2 regions of the Vescimonas coprocola genome follow, and region 1 is predicted to be linked to the other one. Evidence: a T-box and tRNA genes for the amino acid it is inferred to sense, from the RefSeq annotation. Region 1 holds a T-box; the other holds one or more tRNA genes.

Region 1 (8,593 bases):
TCTTTTCAGAAGTCCCCTACCCTGCAACACGCAAGATAGCAAAAGCACCGGCCAAACGGTCGGTGCCTTTACGGTATTTCAATGCGAAAGGGTATTGAAATGCATGACTGAGCTTTGTTAATCCCCTGACAAAGATTCACAGATTTACAGAAGTTGCAGGGGGTAATACTGAACCCCCTGCCCTTGTGAGACATACACAAAACAACGGGAAAGAAATTGTGCAGTCTCACGAAGATTGTGAAATCGTAAACTAAGATTCTCAAATTCTCAGAGATTACAGGGGTAATACTAAGTATATTATACCAGATAGGCGAAAAAGTGTCAACCAGAATTTTTCGAAAGTGCATTTACAAAAAACCGCAGTCCGCAGGAACCACGGCGGGGTCGGCTTCGGAGACGAGCGCCGCAAGCGGCGAAGCCTGAGGATTGCACCGGTGCAGCCGTTCCGATGCCCTGCTGCATGAACGCCGCAAGCGGCGCACGCAGTCGCAGGGCGAACGGCACCACCGGCACGATCCTCACCCGCCTGCCTACGAACTGCGGCAAAAATAAAAAAAGATTTTACCATGGGTAAAAACAACGGGAAAGGCTATGGGGATAAGAAAGAACACGGGGAACCGCCCGCAAGGAGTACAGAGGTGCCTCAAAATAGCAGCAAACAGGGTCGGCAGCGTCTACCGAGGTGCGGCGGACTATCCTACTTGCACTGAGTTGAACAAAACATCATCCATTTTGTTCAATCTTGTGTGCCGAAGAAAAGGATCCCCCGCTGGAGCCGAGATGCCGTTTTGCGTATCATAACAGGCGAACAAATGTTTGTCAAGTAAGTCATCATGTCGTGTGGCTCAATCAACCCCTCCCTCTTTAGCCGGAGGGGTTGATTGAGCCTATAAGAACCTATTACGGATTAGAAACTTGAAGCTTGCGTGATATCTTTGATACTCCAGCAGCGATATCGTTAAATACTTCCCAAATACTTCTAAATCCCGTCACGCTTCTAAAATTTCCCGGAGCTTTGCCAGTCCCTTGCGCTCCAAGCGGGACACCTGTACCTGAGATACCTTCAGGATACGGGCAGCTTGCTCCTGTGTCATTCCCCGAAAAAAACGCAGAAGTATGGTGATCCTTTCCCGCTCCGGCAGGCTGTCGATGGCTTCCCGCAGCGCTATTTTTTCTACCATCCCCTCCTCCGGGCTGTCTGTCCCCAAGGTGGATTCCAGCGTCAGGCCGTCGATGGTCTCCTGCTGGAGGGATTCCAGCGGCCCGTTGGCCAACTTTACGGCGGCGACCTCCTCCACAGTCATTCCCGTCTCCTGCGCCAATTCTGACAGCTGCGGTTCCCTCCCCAGTGTATGGCGCAATCGTTCACGTGTATAAAACAGGGTCTGGCCCTTTTCCCGGAGGCTGCGGCCCACCTTGACGGAGCCGTCATCCCGGAGAAAACGGCGGATCTCACCGGCAATTTTGGGGACGGCGTAGGTGGAAAACTGCGTTCCATATGTGAGGTCAAATCCCTTTACAGCCTTGATAAAACCAATACATCCCAGCTGGTAGAGGTCGTCTGTGTCCACGCCGCAGCCGCTGTATCGCTTGACGATGCTCCAGATAAGCCCCACATTTTCCGTCAACACCTGCTGACAGGCGTCATTGTCGCCATTCTGCGCCCGATCCAACAGCGTCAGCAGCTCGCTCATCGCTTCGCCGGGACACGGGAGGCGATACGCTTACGCATGGTGACGGTGGTTCCCTTGCCGGGGGCAGACTTTACCGCCAGTTGATTCATAAAGCTCTCCATGATGGTGAAGCCCATACCGCTGCGCTCCTCGCCGCCGGTGGTGAACAGCGGCTGCCGGGCCTGCTCCACGTCCTCCATGCCGCAGCCCCAGTCACGAATTACCAACTCCAGCGTCTGATTTTCCAGCATCCGCAGCTTCATGACGATCTTCCCCAGCTGATTTGGATAGGCGTGGACGATGGCGTTAGTCACTGCCTCGCTGACGGCGGTTTTGATGTCTCCCAGCTCGTCCAGCGTAGGATCCAGCTGGGCGGCAAAGGCCGCTGCGGCCAGACGGGCAAAGCCCTCGTTGCTGCTGCGGCTCAAAAATTCCAAGGTCACATAGTTCTCCGGTCTCCGCTTCATATGTACTCCCCTCTCATCGTATGGTCAGATAACGTTGGAGCCCCGCCGCATCCAGCACTCGGCGGGCCTGTGCTGCGGCACCGCAGACATCTGCCGTGCCGCCCAGCTCCTGCATCCGCTGCCGGGCCCGGATCAGCAGGGCGATGCCGGAGCTGTCCATAAAGGTCACGCCGGAGAGATCCAGCGTCAGCTGTGTAGGCAGGGCCTTCTCAATCTCCTGATCCAGCCGCCGCAGGAGCCCCTTAGCGCTGTGGTGGTCCAGCTCACCTGAGAGGCGGATGCAGATATGGCGGGCCTCGCATTTTACAGAAACTTCCATTGGGATCGCTCCTTCGTGCAAAAAATAAAATCACCGCAGATCCTTCGATCTGCGGTGATTATACATGATGAAGCGGTTATTTTCTGTCAAAAACGGGGGCTTGGAAAAATTAGCCACGCATGGCCGCCGCGGACTCCCCCAGCTTGGCGATCAGCGCACGGGCCTTGTCAGCCTTCTCCCGCTCGGCATTGACCACGGCCTCCGGGGCCTTGGACACGAAGCTCTCGTTTTGCAGCTTCTTCTCGATGCGGGCCAGATTCTCCTCTGCCTTGGTTTTCTCCTTGGCGATGCGCTCCAACTCCTGCCGGATGTCCACCAGCTCCGCCAGAGGCAGATAGAGGGTGGCGTTGTGGGTGGCCACGGTGACCATACCCTTCAGATCCTCCGGAGACTGCGCCTGAACCTCCACCTCGCTGGCGTAGGCCAGCCGCATGATGAAGTCCCGGCCGCCGGCATAGATATCCGGGGTCTGGGTGACGATAAGGATCTTGGCCTTCCGGGAGGGCGGCACGTTCATCTCGGAGCGCCGGGCTCGGACGGCGGAAATGGCGTCCTTCACCGCCTCCATGGCGTTTTCCTCCTGAGTGAAGGCGAAGCGCTCCTGATACTCCGGCCACTGGGCCTGGATCAGGAAGTCGCCCTCGTGGGGCAGCGCCTGCCAGATCTCCTCGGTGATGAAGGGCATGAAGGGATGCAGCAGCTCCAGCACCCGCAGCAGCACATAGCACAGCACGTTCTGAGCCGCCAGCTTGGCCTCCTCGTCCTCGCCGTACAACCGGGCCTTGGTAAGCTCGATGTACCAGTCGCAGTAGGTGTCCCAAATGAAGTCGTAGATCTTGGCGGAGGCCACGCCCAGTTCATAGGCCTCCATATTATCCGTGACCTCCCGGATGAGGGTATTCAGCTTGCTGAGAACCCACTTGTCCTCCAGCTCCAGCTGCTCCGGTAGCTGTACATGGTCGATGGTGAGGTTCATCATCACATAGCGGGAGGCATTCCAGATCTTATTGGCAAAGTTCCGCATGGCCTCACACTTCTCCACAAAGAAGCGCATATCGTTGCCGGGGCTATTGCCGGTGATGAGGTTGAAGCGCAGGGCATCGGCACCGAACTTGTCCGCCATCTCCAGCGGGTCAATGCCGTTGCCGAGAGACTTGGACATCTTGCGGCCCTTGTCATCCCGGACCAGACCGTGGATGAACACCGTCTTGAAGGGCTCCTGCTTCATCTGCTCCATGCCGGAGAAGATCATACGGGCCACCCAGAAGAAGATGATATCGTAGCCGGTGACCAGCACGGAGGTGGGGTACCAGTACCTCAGGTCCTCGGAGTCCTTGTTGGGCCAGCCCAGCGTGGAGAAGGGCCACAGGGCGGAGCTGAACCATGTATCCAGCACGTCCTCCTCACGGGTCAGGTGGGTGCAGTCGCACTTTTCGCACCGGGTGGGATCCTGACGGCTGACGTTGATGTGTCCGCACTCGTCGCAGTACCATGCGGGAATCTGGTGGCCCCACCACAGCTGACGGGAGATGCACCAGTCATGGACGTTCTCCATCCAGTTGGTATAGGTTTTGGTAAAGCGCTCCGGCACAAACTTGATGGTGCCGTCCTTCACCACCCGGATGGCCTCCTTGGCCAGAGGCTCCATCTTCACGAACCACTGGGCGGAGATCAGGGGCTCCACGTCGTTGTGGCAGCGGTAGCAAGTGCCGACGTTGTGGGAATAGGGCTCGGTCTTGACCAGATATCCCTGCTCCTCCAGATCCTTGACGATGGCTTTGCGGCACTCGTAGCGGTCCATGCCGTTGTACTTGCCGCCGTTTTCGTTGATGGTGCCGTCGTCGTTGATGACACGGATCACCTCCAGATTGTGGCGCAGACCCACCTCGAAGTCGTTGGGATCGTGGGCAGGGGTCATCTTCACAGCACCGGTACCGAAGCCGATCTCGCAGTAATCATCACCCACAATGGGGATCTCACGGTTCATGATGGGCAGGATGCAGGTCTTGCCGATGAGGTGCTTGAAGTGCTCGTCCTCCGGGTTTACCGCCACACCGGTGTCGCCCATCATGGTCTCAGGCCGGGTGGTGGCCACCACGATATCGCCGCTGCCGTCGGCCAACGGGTAGCGGATATGCCACAGGTGGCCGGGCTTGTCGGTATACTCCACCTCGGCGTCGGACAGCGCCGTCAGGCAGTGGGGGCACCAGTTGATGATGCGGCTTCCCTTGTAGATGAGGCCCTTGTCATACAGCTCGCAGAAGGCCTCACGCACCGCCTGAGAGCAGCCCTCGTCCATGGTGAACCGGGAGCGGGACCAGTCACAGGAGGCACCCATCTTCTTCTGCTGCTCCACGATACGGTTGCCGTACTTCTCCTTCCAGGCCCAGACACGCTCCAGGAACTTTTCACGACCCAGATCATAGCGGGTCAGGTGCTCCTCCTCCCGCAGTCGCTCCTCCACCTTGATCTGGGTGGCGATACCGGCGTGGTCGGTGCCGGGAAGCCACAGGGCGGAATAGCCCTGCATCCGCTTAAAGCGGGTGAGGATATCCTGCAGCGTGGAGTCCATGGCGTGGCCCATGTGCAGCTGGCCGGTGACGTTGGGGGGAGGCATGACAATGGAAAAAGGCTTCTTCTTCGGGTCGGGGTCCGCCTTGAAGCAGCCGTTGTCCATCCACATCTGATAGATCTGCGGCTCCACCTCACGGGGATCGTATACCTTCGGCAATTCTTTACGCATATGTTCTCTCCTTCTGATTTGGATTTTATCATCAAAAAAACCGCCCCGCTCCGCCGATGCGGAACAGGACGGACTGTGATCCGTGGTACCACCTGTTGTTCGGGATGACTCCCGCACTCATGGGGCAAGCGCCCCGCCCCGATAACGGAGGGCAAACCGTTGGGACCTACTGCCGTGTTCAGTCCAAGGCTCCGGGACGACTTGGGCGGCGCATCACGGGAGCTTACACCCACCGCTCCCTCTCTTGGCTTCCGCACTCCGCTTACTGCTTCCCTTCTGTGCCGTTACACAATATATATGCAGTATAATACACTCCCGGAAAAAAGTCAAGTTCCCCTTTCCCTTTGGGCGGGGCGGTGTTATAATAGGGAGTATCTAAGAGAGGGGGCGCCGCCTTGCATATTCTGGAGCATTTGCGTACCGTGAACCGACACCGCCATCTGGTGCGGAAATACTGCTTCCGGTTGGGACTGTACTGGCAGGGACTGACCCATGATCTCAGCAAATACAGCCCCACGGAGTTCTGGCGCAGCGCCAAATACTATCAGGGCTACCGCAGTCCCAACGATCAGGAGCGGCTGGTCAACGGCGTCAGCCTGTCATGGCTCCACCACAAGGGCCGCAACCGCCACCATTTTGAATATTGGATCGACTACTGCCGGGGCGAGGACGGAACGCCCTTCATCGGTGGCTGCAAGATGCCGGTGAAGTATGTGGCGGAGATGTTCTGTGACCGCATCGCCGCCTGCCGGGTGTATCAGAAGGAGAAATACACCGATGCCTCTCCCTACGACTATTTCCAGCACTCCAAGGGGCATCTGTGCCGGTCGGAGCACGGTCACGGCTTCATCCATCCGGAGACCAGCGAGCTGCTGACCCGGTGGCTGCTGCTTCTGAAGGAGCAGGGTGAGGATGCCGCTTTCCGACAGATCCGGCAGGAGCTGAAGGAGCTGCGAAGGTCATAAATGCCGGGCAAAAGCTGCTGCCGACCCAATAGATCGGGGTGGCTTTTCCTTTTCGGTGTTTTTCACAGGCTTTCCTTTGATTTATACAGCATATTGAACAATTTCTATGTAGGGAATCCCATTAAAAAATGGCAGCAGCAGGGGTTGTGGAAGGATGTGCGCCGTGATATACTGTATGATCGTGAGAGGAAAAATGATGAAAAAGAGGAACATATGATGGAGAAAAACGGGAAAAAAAGTTTATTTTCGATTGAAATAACCACAGGGTCCCTGTGGAAAAATATTCTGCTGTTCAGCCTGCCGCTGATGATGACGCAGGTGCTGGAGGTGCTGTTCAACCTCAGCGACGTGGCCATTGCCGGTAAATTTGCCGACTATCTGGCGCTGGGCGCTGTGGGCTCCACCACTCTGCTGGTATCCCTGTTTACGGGACTGCTCATTGGCATCGGCAGCGGTGTCAATGTGGTCGTGGCCCGTGGACTGGGGCTGGGCAGTCATGAGGACGTGGAGAAGACCATCCACACCTCCCTGCTCATCTGCAGCGGTATCGGTATCGTGGTGTGCCTGGTCTGTCTGCTGCTGGCGAAGCCCATGCTGCTGCTGCTGAATACCAAGGAGGAGTTGCTGCCCGGCGCCGTGGGGTATCTGCGGATCTACGCTCTGGGTATGCCGGCCATGGCGGTATACAACTTCGGCAATGGTGTCCTCAGTGCCGCCGGGGACACAAAGCGGCCTCTGCTGTATCTGAGCATTGCCGGCGTGGTGAATGTGGCCCTGAACCTGTTCTTTGTGATCCAGTGCCACATGGCCGCCCTCGGTGTGGCCATCGCCAGCGCCATCGCCCAGTGGCTGTCCGCTCTGCTGATCATGCGGCATCTGATGAGCCAAAAGGATGCCTGCAGAGTGCATCTGAAAAAGCTGTGCATCGACAAGGCCGCCGCCAAGCGGGTGCTGATGATCGGCATCCCCTCCGGCCTGCAAAACGCCATCTTTGCCGTTGCAAACCTCTTCGTACAGATCGGCGTCAACAGCTTCGATTCGGTGATGGTATCCGGTAGCTCGGCAGCTGCCAACGCCGATACGCTGATCTTCAATATGATGTCTGCCTTCTATACTGGCTGTGCCACCTTTGTCAGCCGCAACTGGGGTGCCGGAAAGACGGATCGTATCCTCAAGAGCTACCGTATCGTTCTGCTGTATTCCTTTCTGGTGGGCAGCATCTGCGGCGGACTGCTGCTGCTGTTCGGAGACAAGTTCCTTGGACTTTTCGCCAATGAGGCGGACGTGATCGCCGCCGGTATGCAGCGGCTGAAGATCATGGGCTTCTCCTTCGGCGTCAGCGCCCTGATGGACGCCAGCATTGCCGCCTCCCGTGGAATTGGGCGCAGCATCATCCCCACCATCATCGTCATCATGGGCTCCTGCGTGTTCCGGGTCATCTGGGTGTACACGGTGTTCGCCTACTTCGGCACCATCCCCTCCCTGTTCCTGCTGTACATCTTCTCCTGGGCCATCACGGGCATTGCCGAGTGGGCCTACTTCCGGCACAGCTACAAGAAATACATCCTGCACGGACAAATATGGTAAACGAACGCCCCGGCCAGTTGACTGACCGGGGTGTCTTTTTTCGGTTCTGGTTGCACATACAAACAACTGGCCCTCCGGCATACTCGGAGGGCCAGTTTTACAGCTTATTCAGGATACGCTTACTCGGCGTCCTCGTCCCCGTCGTTCAGCAGAGCACGGATGGACAGGGAGATCTTTTGCTTCTCCTCATCCACAGCGGTGATCTTGGCATCCACGATCTGGCCCTCGGACAGAACATCACCGGGCTTCTCGATGCGGCGATCGGCGATCTGGGAGATGTGGATCAGGCCATCCACACCGGGAACGACCTCAGCGAAAGCGCCGAAGGTCATCAGCTTCACGATACGGACGGAAGCCACGTCGCCCACCTTGTAGGTCTCCATGAACTTGTCCCAAGGATTGCAGGAACGGTCCTTCACACCCAGAGAGATCTTGTGCTTCTCAGGATCGAAGGAGATGACGTACACATCCAGCGTGTCGCCCACAGAAACCACCTCAGCGGGGTTCTTGATGCGGGACCAGGACAGCTCGGAGATATGTACCATGCCGTCCACGCCGCCGATGTCCACAAACACGCCATAGCTGGTCATGGACTTGACGGTGCCGGTATAGTGCTTACCCACCTCGATGCTCTCCCAGATGGCGGCCTGAGCAGCCTGACGCTCCTCATACTGCACGGCACGGATGGAACCCACCACACGGCGGCGGGCGCGATTGACCTCGGTGATCCGCAGGGAGACGGTCTGGCCGATCATCTGGCTCAGATCAGCACCACGGGGCTGACCGCTCTGAGAGGCGGGAACGAACACACGCACACCCTTGACGTTGACGACGATGCC
Region 2 (8,593 bases), 660 kb from region 1:
GCTTGATGAGGTACAGCCATGTGATATGCTCTGTGTCCTCCGGTTCGGCTTTGGAGGTCACCGCAATGGTGATGGCGTTCGGCTTGTAGTAATAGCAGGGGAAGAACCGGCCATCGTAGACCTGCTCTAACTTCATACCGTTGTCGTAGACCACACCGTAGGGGGTGATCGTGCCGCTGCCGCTTTCGATGAGCTGCCGTGCGGTTTTCTTGCCGTCCAGCGCGTTCAGCTCATCCACGCTTGCGCTGCCGCCGTGCAGGTTCATGTAGTGGTTACGGCCAACAGCGGCGAGGTCGGAAAAGTCAGTAATGACCGTGGCCTGCTGGCAGCAGAAGGTCAGGTTGATGAGATCCTTTAACTCGAACAGCTCCAGCTTGTGGGCCATCGCCTGAAACTGTGCGGCTTCGCCGGTGTCGAAGCTGTCCAGCCGCTTGGCGAGGTAGTTCAGCTCCTCCACATTGACCGTGAGCATTTCCACTCGCTTGAGAACGGTGTAGAAGCTGTCGATCTTCTCCACCTTGCAGTCCGCCTTGACCGCGTCACCGATTTCCAACGCCTCCAGCAGCTCCATGCAGTGTGCGTGCTGGTCGCGGGGAATAGGAAACGGAATGGTCGCCACGCCGTATTCCGGGTGATGCGGATTGCCAAGCACCGCTTGTATCATCATGTTTCGTCAACTCCTTTTTCCAAATTCAAAACCGCATCTCCGTACTTGGCCATCAGTAGTGCGCCAGTGATCAGGTGGAACGCCTCATCTGTGACCAATTCCGGAGACGCAAGGTCTGCGAGAGTGATATTACAGCAGCCGACCGCAATGGCCTTCGCCGCCTGGTAGACGCTGTATAGCTCCGGCTCGATTCCTCCGAGCCGGACGCTTTGGAAGTCAAAGCCGTCATTCCCGCATTTCCAGACCATCCTGCGCCAAAGGCTCTCGTATGCCGTGAGCGGGAAGAGGGCCGCTTTGTTCCGGTCGGACAAACGCCAGCAGCGCTCTCGCCAATGTGTCCATCTTCGCCGGTGGGCATCGGACAGGAAGAATTGGAAGAATTGAGGTTTCCTCTCTCTGAATTGCTGATGCATCCTTTTTCGAAACTGCGGCCCCATAGAGGGGGTGAAGCAGTCCCACATGAACGCATTCAGCTCCAGCACACCTGCCTCGATCCGCTCCTCCAGGCAGGTACATTCACATAGGCGGCACGGATGCTTGCGGACATAGTTCTGGCAGTATTCGCACGCCATATCTTCGGGCGTGTAACGAAATGGGCTGCGATATATTCCACCACCTCTGGGCTTTTGACCGGGCTGAGACATCATCAACTGCTCCAACGCCTGCAGCGGCGTGTCTCGCATGAAATAGTACGGCATAAGCGAACTCCTCTCTGAAATGAAAAAAGGGCCGGAATCTTATTGCTAAGACTCCGGCCCGTTCCGTTTGATATTACATTGTCTGTTGCTGCGCGACTTGTTCCAAGGCTTCTTCCTGCTGCCGGATTCGCTCGTCCAAATCCGGCACACACTCCTCAATCTGCTGCTGAACACTGCGGATCATTTTTTCCTGCTCTCCCGTGAGTTCAAAGAAATCTCCGTCTACAGAGTCCGCACAGCAGCGATAAATCTCGGTCATCTGCTCTGGGGTGAAAAGCCGTTCCTTTTGAATCAGTGCGGAGCGGATAGCAAAGTCCTGTTTGGCTCCTGCATAGTTCTCCATGAAATAGTGCCCATGACATACTCCTGTGTGCCCATAGGCCCAATCCCATGTGACGAAGTGGACTCCGTGTTTGCTCTGAACTCCAGCCAGCACAGTGCCGTTGAAATCCGCCAGCACCTTGTAGCCGTCCTCCAGACCGTCGGCTTTCAAAAAGGGCGCTGTTTCCATCTGCCGCATATATTCCGCTGTGTTTCTGACGATCTCATACACCATGTCCTTGGCGGCGACCCGTTCCGGTTCATTAATGTCCTCATTTCGGTAGGTGATGCCGCCGTTCTCGGTCACTTCGCACAGCGGCGCACCGTCAAGCAGGATACACAGCCTGTCAGTGTGAACTTCGTCCAACTGGAAACCCTCCTTGGCAAGGACGATTGCTGCTTCTCTGAGGTAACAGACCTTTTCTTCTGCGCTGATGCTCATATAGCTCCTCCCATGCATAAAAAATAAGGCCGGAGCGATCATGCTCCGACCTACAAATGCAGGCGCTGCGACCAGCGCCCTTTTTGAAATGAAAAAGGGCACCGCTTTCTTAGTCCGTCAGGACCAACAAAACGACGCCCAAATCTCTGTGATTCTTTTTTGAGAAAAATACCGCTGCCAGCCGGAAAAATCGCCGCTGAAAAAGGGCGCTGGCTGAACGCATCTGCATGAAACAGGAAAACGCCCGGTTCGAATCGGGGCAGACGCTCTGAAACAGCGATTTGCATCTATGGTTTGAAAGAAAAAATCCGGGCCTGAAAAAGCCCGGAAACGGTTGATGCGCCTGACTTTTCGCCAGACGCATCTATACCGTTTAGTTAATATGGAGGTGACACCCAGATTTGAACTGGGGAATGAGGGTTTTGCAGACCCTTGCCTTACCACTTGGCTATGTCACCGGATAAGAGAAAACGGCGAGGTTCGCCGTTTTCTCTGTTTTTGGAGCGGGCGACGAGGCTCGAACTCGCTACCTCGACCTTGGCAAGGTCGCGCTCTACCAGATGAGCTACGCCCGCAGATGACGCCGATATTTCAGCGTCATGGTGCCTCCGGTCGGAGTCGAACCAACGACACGCGGATTTTCAGTCCGCTGCTCTACCAACTGAGCTACAGAGGCATATGGCGACCAAGATGGGGCTCGAACCCACGACCTCCAGCGTGACAGGCTGGCGTTCTAACCAACTGAACTACTTGGCCGTATCATGGTGGGAACAACTGGACTCGAACCAGTGACCCCCTGCTTGTAAGGCAGGTGCTCTAACCAGCTGAGCTATGCTCCCGTCCTTGCCGCCGGAAGGGCTTACCATCGCAACGGCAAGGATAATTATACTAAAAACCGGCCGCCATGTCAACAGGAAAATCAGATTTTTTCAATCTTTTTTCTCAAGGCTCTGGATCAGCCCCTCCAGCTCCGGGCCGGAGAAGTGGTACACCCGGTCGCAGAATTGACACGTCAGGTCGCAGGAGCCTTGCTCGGCCAGAATGGCGGAGAGTTCGTCCCGACCCAGTGACAGCAGCGCCCGCTCGATGCGCTCCCGGCTGCACCCGCAGCGGTACTCCACAGGCTCCTGCTCCAGCACCTTCACCTCGAAGTCCGACAGCACCGCCCGCAGCATGGCCTCCGGGTCGGGATCCTTTTCCAGAATGGCGGAGACGTTGCCGGCGGCCATGATACCGCCCTCCACCTTAGCGATGGTGTCCTCCCCGGCGCCGGGCATCAGCTGGATCAGATAGCCACCGGCGGCCTTGACGCTCTGATTCCGGTCAATGAGCACCCCCAGAGCGCAGGCGGTGGGGATCTGCTCGGACTCCACGAAGTAGGCGGCGATGTCCTCGGCGATCTCGCCTCCCAGCAGGTTCACGGTACCCACATAGGGCTCCTTCATGTGCAGGTCCTTGATGACCGTCAGGGAGCCCTCCTGTCCCACGGCCCCACCCACGTCCAGCTTGCCGTCGGGGCGCAGGGGCAACTCCGTCTGAGGGTTGGTGACGTAGCCACGGACGTTGCCGTCGGAGTCGGATACTGCCAGAATGGTACCCAAGGGGCCGCTGCCCTTGATCTGGAGGGTCAGGCTGGCACCGTGGCCCTTCAGGGCGTTGCCCATCATGGAGGCTCCGGCCAGTGTCCGGCCCAAGGCGGCGGTGGCCACCGGCAGGGTCTTGTGGATCTGCCGGGCCCGCTCCGTCAGGTCACGGCTGCTGATAGCGGCGGCCTGCACCAGACCGTCGGATGTAATGGCACGCAAAATATGATCGCTCATGAAAATGACCTCACTCTCTGATACAGGAAAAATAGATCCGCTGCTCGTTTTCCGTGGGACGGCGCAGCTTTCCGTCGCCCCAAGTGCGGATATCGTTGAAACCGGCAGCCCTCAGCCAGCCGGTGAGCTCCTCTGTGGTATAGGCCCGCTGCCGGTGGATCTCCAGCTCCCGCTGCCATGCGCCGTCCCGGCGGCGGTCGAAGAGATCCATGTAATAGGTACACAGTCCCCGGTGATACTCCGTGCGCCAGACGCAGTAGGTGTCCTCCGTCTCGTCCAGAAAGACCTGTCCATCCAGCGCCGCCAGCTTGGCCACGGTATTGATGTCGAACACCAGCGGCCCGCCGGGGGCGATGAACAGGTGCAGCCGCCGGAAGGTGCGCTGCACATCGGCGGGGCGGGTGAGATAGTTCAGGCTGTCCAGACAGCAGATGGCGGCATCCACCGTGCCGTAAAGATCCAGCTGGGGCATGGACTGGTGCAGGAAGATGGGGGGGATGCCCTCCACCTGTCCGCTTTTCTCCATGGCGGCGGCCAGCATCTCCTCGGAGCCGTCCACGCCGATGAGCTCATAGCCCCGGTCTGTCAGCAGCCACGTCATGGTGCCGGTGCCGCAGGCCAGATCCAGCACCGTGTGGACGGGGATACGGCTGCGGCGGAAGAGCTTTTCCAGAAAGTCCGCCCGCTTCTCGTAGCCTACGTCGGTGGTCAGGGCATCGTAGGACGCCGCAAGCCCCTCATAGCTGCTCATCATGACCGCCCTCCTTCATCTTGCCCAGCACACTGACGTAGCCGCCGGTCCCGTTGAGGAGAGCCCGGTTCACCCGACTGATGGTGGCGCTGGAGGCGCCGGTGCGCTCCAGTATGTCGCTGTACACCATGCCCTCGCTGAGCAGGGTGGCTACCTCGTAGCGCTGCTCCATGGAGCGCAGCTCGGCAATGGTACACAGGTCCTGAAAGAAGGCATAGCACTCCTCCTCCGTTTCCAGAGCCAGAATGGCCCGGTACAGCCGCTCGTTTTTCTCCTTGGTGGCGATGGTGGTCTTGTGCGCCATGGAACATTCCTCCGTTTCTGTTGGATGTACTTTCATATTGTATCATGGTAACGTATGAAAGTAAACGGGCGGCGGAAACTTTTTTGCACCTGCGGTGCCGGGGGTGCATAGAGTGGAGGGTAGGATACGAGAGGAGGGCTGGCTGTGGCTGTGACCGTTGAACCTGTTTTTCCGCCCCAAGTGCTGACTTGGGAGGAACTGCCGCTGCTGACAGTGGAGGCAGAGCTGCCCCATTGGGAGGGAAGGCGGGCCTTCTGCCGGTATTATGCAGCGTGGGGCAGGGGGCTGCTGGACTATGGCCGCCGGGTGCTGTTGCCGCAGCTGGCGGAGCGATGTCGGAGGGCTTTGGAACAGGGCGGGATGCTGCCGCTGACTACGGCGGCCCTCCGCAGCCGTATCGTTCGGGAGACGGAGCATGGTGTGAGCATCTGCACGGAGCTTACGGGACCGTGGCCGTACCGCTGCCGGGGCGATGTGTGGGCGGAGGGACTGCCGGTGGGGGTGGGGGAGTGCTTCCCGCCCCATACGCCGTGGCACCGCCGTCTGCGGGAGACGGCGCAAGAGCGGGGGCTGGTCCTGCACCCCGGCGATTTCTGGTTGGGGGAAGAGGGACTGCTCCTGCCGGGGAGCCGTCCCAGCGGGGGATACGAGGTGGTGTGTTTGCCCTACGACCCGGAGCTGGGGCCGCTGGATCCACTTGGGCCGTGATGGGCTGGCAACGACTACATGAACGAGTCTATTGACGGCATTACCATCACCGTCTACGCCACCCAGGACACCGTGGAGGGCGACAGCTTCAACAACACCTATGACGAGAACGCCACTTACCCTGTGGTGAACGTTACGGAACTGAAGGAGGCTCTGACCAACGGCGGCATTTGGTATACTGTGGTTGCTGAGTAATTCCCTGCATCAAAAAGAGCGCTCTCCCCGGAATGGGGAGAGCGCTCTTTTGATGTGTGAGGTTATTCCCACTCCGTTTTGAATATCTCCTCACCCATAAAAATGAGTGTCATAGGTATCTTATACGGCGGTTATTCCTTCCGTTACCAGTCTGATTTTGCGAGAAAAACTTTTTTGTGTACCCGTCGTGTACCTCAAAATCAGGTATCTCACTCGTATCAATATTTGTTGGCAACAGAGGAACAACCTTGTTTCTCTATAGGCTATATGAATATTATACTACAAAAGGCGCAAAAATCAATAGTTTGCTGCCTGAGCGGTGCAGTTCCATTTGGTTCTGCACCGCTTTTCCTGTTTCAAGGAGGAAACAACCATGTCAGAGTATCAATTAGAATTAAAACAAATCGTGGATTACCCACGCTGCCGGATCTACCGGCAATTTATCGGGCTGCTGATGAAGGATAAAAGCATCCGTGTCGGCGGCACATCGGGGCTTTACCATTTCACGGTGCTGTCCTGCTTTGCAAACTTCCGTACTTCCTATAAACGGATCGATGGAATCAGCTACACGATCTATCCCGGCGAATGGCTCTGCCGTGTGAGCGAGCTAACCGAGTGGTTCCGCACTCGCTTTCAGCATCAGGCACTTGCCATTCTCAGGGAGCTGCAGGACAGACACCTTATCACCTATACGCTGCTCGGCCGGGGCAGGCTGGTGAAATTCAAAATCAAAGGATGGTGCAAATACAACAGAGTTTTAGAGTACAACGCCCCGTGCCAGAAGGATACTGGCTTCTTCTTTCTGCCGATCTCGGTTGCCAATGAATTGGTCAGCGCCGGCCGCTGTTCGGAAATGGACGCTATGCTGGATCTGTGGATCAACACCGTATACAACGACACGCAGGTGCAAGGCTCAGAGGTCGGTCCCGTCGTGTATATGAGAAACGGCACCGGAAGCCCACTCATCGGGTATGCGGAGCTTGCACAGCGCTGGGGCGTGTCCAAGGCGACGGCAGGACGCTATCTCCGCAAAATGCAGGAGCTCGACTATCTATCTATGGTCGCATTCCCCGGAACGCACGGCACGGCTATCTACCTCAAGCAATATCTTTCGACCATGTTCCAGATTTCCGATGTGATGATCGACAAAGATGAGGTGGCAATGTCGCTTAATATCCATATTCAGATGGACGAAGAAACGGAGGAAGGTAGCGTGTCAGAAAACAGTTCCGGCGTTTCAAAATCGCACACGGAGATTATTCTGCAAAAAGCGGCAAAAATCCTTGCTGCACAAGGCTTTCCTTGCTTTTCATGCCCAAGGCTCCAGTGTAAGTTATTACCCTTATCCGACGATTGCAGGAAAGCATTTATTCATGTCTGTGATCTCCGGAAACTGAAAGACTATCGCTATTTGCTTGTGCTGTCGTGCAAGGATTCCACAGAGATATTCCAGTTTGAGGTACGGCTGTCGCCCGTAACCGTGAAGGAGGTGTGACCGATGAAAAAGCAACCGGAACAGATGCCGGAAGACCAAAGATTTCACGATACCTACCTGCTTCTGAAAAAATACCGGGATGTGGTGTGGGGTTTGGAGCTGTCGGTGCAGCAGGTCAAACGACGGTTTCAGATGGAGGTTGGCAGCAGTATCGAGGACTTTTTGGAGTCCATCTACCTTGCCGGTGTGGATTTCTCGGATAACGGCATCGAAGAACAGGCCAGAAGCATTGAAAAAAGCTATCAAATGCTGAAGTTGCTGGAAGTCTCGGTCAATATCATGCGAAACAAGCATAAACACGGCGAGATGTATTATTGGCTGCTTTATTACAGCTACCTTTCGCCCCAGCAGTATCGGAGCGTTGATGAGATTATTGAAATGATCCGACCCCATGTGTCCGACATCAGCGAACGCACCTTTTTCCGCAGGCGAAAGAATGCTGTGGAGGCTCTTTCTTCAATCTTGTGGGGCTATACTTCCCGGGATAGTTTGAGTCTTATGGAGCAATTTTTTCCCGATAAATAGCGTTGGCAGCAAATCGGCGGTCAATGGCAGTATATTGGCAGTGTTTTGCTATTGTGGCGCAAATCCGTATGTGCTATAATGTGTATGCTCAAAACTGTATCAAGTGCCGACAAGGGCAAAACAGACACCATTTTTTCGATGGTGTTTTTTTGTTGCCCTGATTGGCACGACCGCACAAGCCGCCCCATTTCTCGGGGCGGCTTAGTATTTTTTCAAGGAGGTACACAGTGAAAAATCAACTGAAAACCACAAAGCCGAAGGACCGAAAGGATCGCCGCCATATCAACTGGGGGCGTTTTCTTTTTGCCGGGTTCCTCAGCGTCACGATGCTGGCGGCAAACACGATGCCCGCCTTTGCGGCGACAACGGTATGGGAAAAGGCAAACGAGATCATGAAGGATGTGTATACGCAGATTCTCACGATCTCTACCATTGCCGCCGTTGTGACCGCCGCTATCGCACTTCTGATGATGAATTTCTCCAAATCGGGACGGACGGTTGACGAAGCCCGTGCCTGGCTGAAGCGTATCATCATCACCTGGGCGATCCTTAACGGTCTCGGCTTCATTATGGCCTATATCACTCCCTTCTTCTCCGGCGGCAAGTGGAACGGGTAATCGTTCCCGCCAAAATGAAAGGAGGTCGATGTCTTGGGCATACTTGACGG

Evidence for each region. The T-box of region 1 lies ahead of KJS28_RS04425 (valine--tRNA ligase). A T-box ahead of a tRNA ligase gene usually reads a tRNA of that ligase, here a tRNA-Val.
Region 2: it has a tRNA-Val gene. The T-box ahead of KJS28_RS04425 (valine--tRNA ligase) is inferred to sense a tRNA for this amino acid. The anticodon was not compared.

Annotation. Positions count from the first base shown of each region.
Region 1 covers NZ_AP023418.1:886,448-895,040, forward strand. The annotation lists gene KJS28_RS04410 (sigma-70 family RNA polymerase sigma factor) at 990-1,694, opposite strand; gene spoIIAB (anti-sigma F factor) at 1,691-2,140, opposite strand; gene KJS28_RS04420 (STAS domain-containing protein) at 2,154-2,459, opposite strand; gene KJS28_RS04425 (valine--tRNA ligase) at 2,569-5,202, opposite strand; T-box leader at 5,264-5,490, opposite strand; gene KJS28_RS04430 (DUF5662 family protein) at 5,598-6,167, shown strand; gene KJS28_RS04435 (MATE family efflux transporter) at 6,381-7,754, shown strand; gene KJS28_RS04440 (bifunctional 4-hydroxy-3-methylbut-2-enyl diphosphate reductase/30S ribosomal protein S1) at 7,874-8,593, opposite strand, start outside.
Region 2 covers NZ_AP023418.1:1,550,708-1,559,300, reverse strand. The annotation lists gene KJS28_RS07700 (DUF3991 and toprim domain-containing protein) at 1-667, opposite strand, end outside; gene KJS28_RS07695 (hypothetical protein) at 664-1,365, opposite strand; gene KJS28_RS07690 (hypothetical protein) at 1,439-2,128, opposite strand; tRNA gene KJS28_RS07685 (tRNA-Cys) at 2,512-2,586, opposite strand; tRNA gene KJS28_RS07680 (tRNA-Gly) at 2,628-2,703, opposite strand; tRNA gene KJS28_RS07675 (tRNA-Phe) at 2,729-2,804, opposite strand; tRNA gene KJS28_RS07670 (tRNA-Asp) at 2,808-2,884, opposite strand; tRNA gene KJS28_RS07665 (tRNA-Val) at 2,891-2,967, opposite strand; gene hslO (Hsp33 family molecular chaperone HslO) at 3,058-3,948, opposite strand; gene KJS28_RS07655 (class I SAM-dependent DNA methyltransferase) at 3,959-4,702, opposite strand; gene KJS28_RS07650 (YerC/YecD family TrpR-related protein) at 4,686-5,003, opposite strand; gene KJS28_RS07645 (amino acid kinase family protein) at 5,148-5,711, shown strand; gene KJS28_RS07640 (hypothetical protein) at 5,730-5,906, shown strand; gene KJS28_RS07635 (MarR family transcriptional regulator) at 6,280-7,401, shown strand; gene KJS28_RS07630 (hypothetical protein) at 7,405-7,926, shown strand; gene KJS28_RS07625 (fimbrial protein) at 8,154-8,543, shown strand; gene KJS28_RS07620 (hypothetical protein) at 8,577-8,593, shown strand, end outside.